DNA from 2 places in the Leucobacter sp. VD1 genome. Region 2 is predicted to be linked to the other one. Evidence: predicted binding sites of a transcription regulator. Region 2 holds the regulator's gene; the other holds the start of a gene.
What was found. The regulator HspR, encoded in region 2, represses chaperone genes until heat shock. The targets are predictions, from matches to a motif close to AAGTTGAGTCNNNNNGACTCAACTT.
Positions count from the first base shown of each region.

Region 1 (4,206 bases), 500 kb from region 2:
GGTCTCGCGCACACCGAACTCCTTCTCGCTCCACGGCAGATCGGGGTCGATGAGGTACTGCGAGCCCAGGTTCGAAGTGAGGATCAGGATCACGTTGCGGAAGTCGACGGTGCGGCCCTGGCCGTCGGTCAGGCGACCGTCGTCGAGAACCTGCAGCAGCACGTCGAACACTTCGGGGTGCGCTTTTTCGACCTCGTCGAGCAGCACCACCGAGTAGGGGCGCCGGCGCACGGCTTCGGTGAGTTGACCGCCCTGCTCGTAGCCGACGTAGCCCGGAGGGGCGCCCACGAGGCGTGACACCGAGTGCTTTTCGCCGTACTCGGACATGTCGATGCGCACCATGGCGTGCTCGTCGTCGAAGAGGAACTCGGCGAGCGCTTTCGCGAGCTCGGTCTTGCCTACACCGGTGGGCCCCAGGAAGAGGAAGGAGCCGGTCGGACGATTGGGATCCGCGATTCCTGCCCGCGTGCGCCGCACCGCATCGGCGACCGCGCGCACCGCGTCCGTCTGCCCGACGAGGCGCTTGCCGAGTTCACTTTCGAGTGCGAGCAGCTTCTCTGTCTCGCCCTGCAGCAGCCGGCCGACGGGGATGCCGGTCCAGGCGGCGACGACGCCCGCGATATCTTCGTCGGTGACTTGGTCGTTGACCATACGGGGTTCGCCGTCGATTTCGTCGGCGAGCTCGGCCTGCTCGGCTTCGGCGAGCTGCTTCTGAATGACGGGGATCTCGCCGTAGAGCAGCCGGGACGCCCGTTCGAGGTTGCCTTCTCGCTGTGCGACCTGCGCTTGCATACCGAGCTGATCAAGCTTCTCGCGCAGTTCGCCGACGCGGTTCAGGGAGGCTCGCTCGCGCTCCCAGCGCGCTTCGAGGCCGTCGAGTTCGCGCTGCTTCTGGGCAAGGTCGTCGCGCAGTTTCGTGAGGCGTTCCTTCGAGGCGGCGTCTTTCTCCTTCTTCAACGCGAGCTCTTCGAGGCGCATTCGGTCGACGGCGCGGCGCAGTTCGTCGATCTCCACCGGGGCCGAGTCGATCTCCATGCGCAGACGCGAGGCCGCCTCGTCGATCAGGTCGATCGCCTTGTCGGGCAGCTGCCGGGCCGTGATATAGCGGTTCGAGAGGCTTGCCGCGGCGACGAGGGCGGAGTCGGCGATGGTCACTTTGTGGTGTGCCTCGTACCGTTCTTTGAGGCCGCGCAGGATCGCGATGGTGTCTTCGACGCTCGGCTCGCCCACGTAGACCTGCTGGAAGCGTCGTTCGAGGGCCGCATCTTTCTCGATGTACTCGCGGTATTCGTCGAGGGTGGTGGCGCCGATGAGCCGCAGCTCACCGCGGGCAAGCATGGGCTTGAGCATCTGGGAGGCCGCGACAGAGGATTCGCCGCCGCCTGCGCCCATGAGGGTGTGCAGTTCGTCGATGAAGGTGATGATCTTGCCGTCAGAGTCTTTGATCTCCTGCAGCACGGCTTTCATGCGCTCTTCGAACTCGCCCCGGTATTTCGCTCCGGCAATGAGCGCGGAGATATCGAGGGAGATGAGTTCTTTGTCTTTGAGCGATTCGGCAACGTCGCCGGCGACGATGCGCTGGGCGAGGCCTTCGACGACGGCGGTCTTCCCGACGCCTGGTTCGCCGATGAGCACGGGGTTGTTCTTGGTGCGGCGGGTGAGCACTTGGCTCACGCGGCGGATTTCGCTGTCGCGGCCGATGACCGGATCGAGCTTGCCCGAGCGGGCGACTTCCGTGAGGTTGACGCCGAACTGCTCGAGGGCGGACTGCCCTTCTTCGCCCTGGGCGGGCTGCCAGTTTGCTTGCATCTGGATCCCTTCTGGTTCAGCAGGCTGCGGCGACCCGATCCGGGCAGCCACAAACTTGAGTGATTATGACTCAAGTTTACTTGAGGGTGCGACATTCCGCTAGGGATTGCGGCGGATCGCTTTTGTCCCCCACCCGCCACGGCCTGCGCAATCCGGCCCCGCCCGGCGAAAAGAGCCAGGCGACAGAGCCGGCTCACGCAGGGCGTCACCCGCGACCGCTAGCCTGGTGAGAGATTCGTCCCAACCTCGGAGGAGCCCACCCATGTCGAAGATCGCCCTCGTGCGCCAGCCCAGCAGCCTGCTCGACGACGGAATCGTCGACCACATCGAGAAGGTCGCCGTCGATCTTGACACGGCGCGCGAGCAGTGGCGGGGCTACGTCGCCGCGCTGCAGCAGCACGGCTGGCAGACCGTCGAGGTCGATCCCGCCGACGACTGCCCCGACTCCGTCTTCATTGAAGACACCGTGGTGATGTTCCGCAACGTGGCCGTGATCTCGCGCCCCGGTGCCGACAGCCGCAAGCCCGAAACCGCCGGCACCCGACGCGCCCTCGAAGCGCTCGGCTGCCCCGTTGTCGAGATTCAGGCGCCAGGCACCCTCGACGGCGGCGATGTGCTGAAGGTCGGCGACACCGTCTACGTAGGTCGCGGCGGCCGTACCAATGCCGAGGGCATCGCGCAGCTGCGTCGCATCCTCGCCCCGCTCGGCGGCAGGGTCGTGGCCGTGCCAGTCACGAAGGTGCTGCACCTGAAGACCGCCGTCACCGCCCTCCCCGATGGCACCGTGATCGGTTACCCCGATTTCGTCGACAACCCCGGCATCTTCCCCGCCTTCCTGCCCGTGCCCGAACCGCACGGCACCGCGGTGGTCTGCCTCAGCGACTCCGAACTGCTCATCTCGGCGTCGGCACCGCAGACCGCGGCGATGCTGCGCGATCTCGGCTACTCCGTGACCGAGGTCGCCATCTCCGAGTACGAGAAGCTCGAGGGCTGCCCCACCTGCCTGTCGGTGCGGGTGCGCTGCCTCGACTAGGGGCGGTCGGCGGCCCCGGGCAGGGGCCGCTTCTCACCCGCGATAGTTCCTTGCGATAGTGTCGCGTGGTGAACGCTCAACGTGATGCCCGTGTCTCTGGCACGCCTTGGGCGCTGCTGTTCGTAGCGGTCTGCTTGGTCGCCGTCAACATGCGCATGACGATCACGGGCGTTGGGCCACTGCTCGATGAAATCGCGGCGGATCAGGGCGTCACGCCCGCATCTCTGGGTTTCTTGGCCTCGATCCCGCTGCTCACCTGGGCCGTCGTATCACCAGCCGCACAGGCGCTATCAGCACGAATCGGTCCGAACGCCGCGGTGGCGGGCTCACTCGCGGCACTCACTCTCGGCACGGTCTGGCGCTCACTGCCTGGCCCACAGGCGAATCTCTGGCTGGGTACCGCGCTCGTGGGCGCCGCACTCGCCGTCGCCAACGTGCTCCTGCCCGCAACAATCAAGCGGGATTTCGGGGGGCGTGTGCCCTTGGTGATGGGCGCCTACTCGACCCTGCTGAGCGGGGCCGCTGCGGTCGGAGCCGGCATGGTGGCGCCGATCGCCCACGCATCGATGGCCTCGGGTGAACCTGTGGGTTGGCGGATCGCCCTGCTCACTACAGGGGCCATGGTGCCGCCCGCTCTGGTGATGTGGGTAGTCGCGACTCGCCGGGCGCAGCACCGCGGCGGGGGCGACACGACAAGCGTTTCCGCCACTGTTCAGGGCGAGCCCTCCTCGGGTATGGCCTCACGGTTGGGCAGTCGCATCTGGCGCGATCCTGTCGCCTGGAGCATCGCGGTGTACATGGGCACCCAGTCTTCGACCTTCTACGTGTGGGCCACCTGGCTTGCACCGCTCGACCTCTCACGCGGTTCAGATCCCGTGACAGCGGGCCTCCATGTGATGGTGTTCCACGTCTGCGGCATGTTCGGTTCATTGTCCGCGCCATTTATTTCTCGCGGAGCAATGCGGCGAATCCTCCCGGTGCTGTTGCCCGTCATCGCGGCCGCCGGTGCCGTGGGCCTCATCCTCGCACCCGCCGCATTGCTGGCATGGCTGATTCTCTCGGGCTTCTCAGCAGGCTGCGCTTTGACGGTGTCGCTCACACTGATGGCTCAGCGCTCGACAGATGCTGCGACGGCCGCTGCAACATCTGGCATGTCGCAATCCGTGGGATACCTGATCGCCGCTGTCGGGCCTGTCCTGTTCGGGGTGCTCTACGGCGCGACGGGGAGCTGGGTTCCGCCGCTCTTCGTGATACTCGCCGGTGTCGGCCTGCAGTTCTGCGCGGGGCTGCTGCTCGCTCGCGAGCGCATGGTCTTCGGCTCTGACCTCAGACCGCGCTGAGCACGACGGCGCTGCCCTGCCCAC
Region 1 covers NZ_JBBCPO010000002.1:703,222-707,427, reverse strand. Annotated here, with positions in the region: gene WFL22_RS08640 (ATP-dependent Clp protease ATP-binding subunit) at 1-1,809, opposite strand, end outside; gene ddaH (dimethylargininase) at 2,072-2,842, shown strand; gene WFL22_RS08630 (MFS transporter) at 2,911-4,182, shown strand; gene WFL22_RS08625 (acetyl-CoA C-acyltransferase) at 4,169-4,206, opposite strand, start outside.
Region 1: a site for HspR is predicted at 1,862-1,886, ahead of WFL22_RS08640 (ATP-dependent Clp protease ATP-binding subunit). Genes of this name have one in related genera too.

Region 2 (4,206 bases):
TCGAAGATCTGCGCCGTCTCACCGCGGAGTACGCGAACTACCGCAAGCGCACCGAGGCCAACGCGCAGCTCGAGAAGCAGCGCGCCGTGGCCGCGGCGGTCACCCCGCTGCTCACAGTGCTCGACGATCTCGACCGCGCTGAGCAGCACGGTGATCTCGTCGAGGGCACCGCGTTCTTCACCATTGCGCAGAAGATGCGCGCCACTATGGAACGTCTCGGCTTGGTGAGCTATGGCGAGAAGGGCGAACCCTTTGACCCGCAGCTGCACGAGGCCATTGCGCAGGTGCCCGTGCCTGGCACCGAGCAGCAGACCGTTCTGGACGTGATCGAGCGGGGGTACCGCGTCGGCGACGTCGAGCTGCGCCCCGCCAAGGTAGCGGTGGCGGTGGGGGCAGATGGCTAGTCAGGATTGGCTCGAGAAAGACTTCTACGCGATCCTCGGCGTCTCAAAAGACGCGAGCGAGGCTGAGCTCAAGAAGACGTACCGCAAGCTCGCCCGCAAGCATCACCCCGACTCCAACCCCGGCGACGCCGTCGCCGAGGCGAAGTTCAAGGAGATCAGCGAGGCCTACTCGGTGCTCTCCGACAAAGAGCAGCGCGCCGAGTACGACCAGATTCGCGCCATGGGTGCTGGCGGCGCCCGCTTCACCGCAGGCGGGGGCGGCGGTCAGGGCTTCGAGGACATCTTCGGAGGCATGTTCGGCGGTGGTCGCGGCGGTGCCAACTTCAGCTACCAGGGTGGGTTCCCACAGGGCGGCCAGGGTTACGAGGACATCTTCAACATGTTCGGTGGCGGCCGCAGCGGCCCGCAGCCGGGGCGCGACATCCAGGCCACGACCACGCTCGATTTCGAGACCGCCGTGCAGGGCAAGACCGTCACGCTGCAGACCCCGAATGGTTCGGTGAAGGTGAAGATTCCGGCGGGTGTCTCGGACGGGCAGAAGATCAAGGTGCGCGGCAAGGGCGAGCCGAGCCCGAACGGCGGGCCCGCGGGCGACATCATCCTCACGGTGAGTGTTCGCAAGCACCCCGTGTTCGAGCGCGACGGCCAGAACCTGCGCCTCAAGCTGCCGGTCACCTTCTCGGAGGCCGCGCTCGGCGCGACCGTCGAAGTGCCGACCCTCGGCGGCGATCCCGTGCGCCTCAGGGTGCAGCCGGGAACGCCCAGTGGGCGGGTGCTGCGGGTGAAGGGGCGTGGTGTGCAGAGTGCCAAGGGCACCGGCGACCTGCTCGCCGAGGTGCAGGTGGTCGTGCCGTCGCACCTCTCCGAGGAAGCCCGCGCGGCGCTTGAGGCCTTCCGCGAAGTGGAGCCCCGGGAGAACCCGCGCGAGGATCTTCTGTCGCGCGCCCGTGGCTGAGAGCGGTGAGACCCATGGCTGAACCTCAGATGGATCGCTACACCCCGGTGTTCGCGATCGCCGCCGCCGCGGAGCTGGCCGAGATGCACCCCCAAACGCTGCGACAGTACGACCGAATCGGGCTCGTGTCGCCGCAGCGCACCCGTGGCAACACCCGCCGCTATTCGCTGCACGATGTGGCGCGTCTGCGCGAGGTGTCACGGCTGTCGGCCGAGGGGCTCAGCTTGGAGGGGATCCGCCGGGTGCTGCGGTTGGAGGATCGGGTGCGCGAGCTCGAGGGCCGTGTGCACGAGCTCGAACAAGCGCTCGCTCAGGAGCAGCTGCAGCGGCCCGAGCGGCGTGTGTTCGCTGCCGGTGCCGCGGGCGGGGAGGTCATCACCCTGCGCCGCGGCACCCGCGTGCGGCGCAACGCCGAGGTTGTCGTGTGGAAGCCGTAACCGCGCTCTTCGCGCAGCTTTCGCGAGCGCCTGATTTCGATGCTCCTGAGTTGCAGGCCTACGATTCTGCCGATGAGCTGATGCTCGACACCGTCGCCGATGAGCTGCGCGGCATCGACGACGGTGAGCTGGTGGTGATCGGTGACCGTCACGGTGCGCTCACGCTGGGTGCGGCGAGCCTCGGTGCGCGGCGGATCCGCGTGCACCAGGATCCGCTGCTCGCCGAGCGCGCGCTTACCGCGAACGCGGAACGTCTCGGCCTTGCCGGGATGCACAGCTCGCACCCGCTCGACGAGTCGCTGCTGCGCGATGCGCGGCTGGTGCTGCTGCAGTTGCCGCGGGGCCTCGACGCGCTCGACGAGATCGCCTGGTCGATCGCGCGCTGGGCGCATCCCGAGGTGCGGGTGGTCGCCGGCGGGCGCGTGAAGCATATGACTCGTGCTCAGAACGAGGTGCTGGGCCGCTCCTTCGGCGAGGTCTCGGCGGGGCTCGGGTGGCGCAAGGCTCGGGTGTTGCGGGCGAGCGCGCGGCGTGACATCGGCCCCGCGCCGTTTCCGCAGTGGGGATCGGATGCTGCGCTCGCGTTTCGGGTTGCCGCGTTCGGGGCGACATTCGGGGGTGCCACGCTCGATCACGGCAGCAGGCTGCTGCTCGAAGGGCTGGGTGTGCCCGAAAGGCCTGGCGTGAAGCCCGCCCGTATCGTTGATCTCGGCTGCGGCAATGGGGTGCTGGCCGTTTCTGCGGCGCTGCGCTGGCCCGACGCCGAGGTTATCGCGACAGACCAGTCGGCCGCCGCGGTTGCTGCGGCTCGGCTCACCGCGGCAGAGGCGGGTGTGGCGGATCGGGTGGCGATCCACCGTGCTGATGCTCTTGAAGCCGTGCCCGATGGGTGGGCGGATCTGATCCTGCTCAACCCGCCGTTTCACACGGGGGCGACGGTGCACGCGGGAGTGGCGCACCGCCTGATCCGCGCGTGCCGTCGCGCACTCGCTCCCGGTGGCGAGCTGCGTCTCGTTTTCAATTCGCACCTGCGCTATCGGCCCCTCGTGGAGCGCGAGATCGGCCCGGTGCGCGAGGTTGCCCGAGACCGCACCTTTACGGTGCTGTCGGCGATGCGTCGCTGAGCTGGGTGTGCTCGCCAGTGCGGCCCACCGCTGCGCCGGCGAGGGTCGTCAGGCCTGACTATCGAGGGTGGTCAGGCCTTGCGGCGGCGCGGATTGCCCTGCTCTGCGCGGGCCCGAATGAGGTCGCGGGCCGAGATCTGGTGCACGCGCACACCGTAGTCATCAGCGCTGAGGCCTGACAGAAAACTGCCCGGATCCACTTCGAGCGCGGTGCCGAGGCGCACCAGCGTTTCGGCAGTCGGGCTGGAGACGCCGCGTTCGATCTTGCCGATGCTGGTCCAACTGATCTCCGCGAGCTCGCCGAGATCTTCCAGCGAGATACCAAGGTGCTGGCGGATCTCGCGTACGCGGCGGCCGATCTTTATCGCGGCTTCCGAGTGAATGTTTGGCACGCACCCAGCGTGCTCGACTCATGCATTCGGCACCAGGCCTTGCGAGCACTGGCTAAAAATGCCCAGTGTGTTCGCGCATTATTCGGTGAGGATGAAAGCCCGAACTCGCCCGACGGTGGCTGACCGTGGGCGTACTCTGGAAGCGACATGTCGAACGCCACACGGGAACTGCTGCTGCGTCTTGCCCCGAGCATCTACGGGCCGACAATCCTGTTCACCCTCGGTGCCTACGCCATGCTGCCGATCGTGCCCCTCATTGCGGTATCGCAGGGGGCCGGGCTGGGCCTCTCAGGAGTGATCGCCTCCACGGTGGTTGTCGGCAGGCTCGTCGGCAACCTGCCTGCCAGCTGGCTCGTGGCGCGGGCGGGTGAACGCATCGCGATGCTCATCGCCTCCGGCGTTGCCCTCCTGGGGGCCCTCGGAGTCGCACTCGCACCCGGCCTTGCCGTGCTCGGCGCCTCAGCGTTCGTGATCGGCTTCGCTGAGGCAGCGTTCGGGCTAGCGCGCCACTCCCTCATGACCACGCGCGTGCCCGTCACGTTCCGGGCCAGAGCGCTGTCGCTGATCGGCGGCTCCCACCGCTTCGGACGATTCGCCGGGCCGTTCCTCGCAGCAGGGCTGCTCGGGATCACCGGTGACCAACACGCCCCCGTCTGGGCGTTCGTCGTCTGCCTCGCGCTCACCGCGCTGCTCGTGGGCTTTGCCCCTGACCCCGAGCGGCTGCTCTCGCACGGCCCTGCCGGCGAGGCGGGCCCCGGTCGCGGAGCCGGGGCGCCACGAGGATCGGACGGCATGCTCTCCGCGATCCGCCACGGACACGCTCCGCTGCTGCGCATCGGCGGCTCCGCAGCGATCCTCTCAGGCCTGCGTTCCGTGAAAGACGTGCTGCTGCCG
Region 2 covers NZ_JBBCPO010000002.1:202,655-206,860, reverse strand. Annotated here, with positions in the region: gene WFL22_RS06315 (nucleotide exchange factor GrpE) at 1-404, shown strand, start outside; gene WFL22_RS06310 (DnaJ C-terminal domain-containing protein) at 397-1,359, shown strand; gene WFL22_RS06305 (heat shock protein transcriptional repressor HspR) at 1,374-1,796, shown strand; gene WFL22_RS06300 (class I SAM-dependent methyltransferase) at 1,784-2,920, shown strand; gene WFL22_RS06295 (helix-turn-helix domain-containing protein) at 2,992-3,312, opposite strand; gene WFL22_RS06290 (MFS transporter) at 3,460-4,206, shown strand, end outside.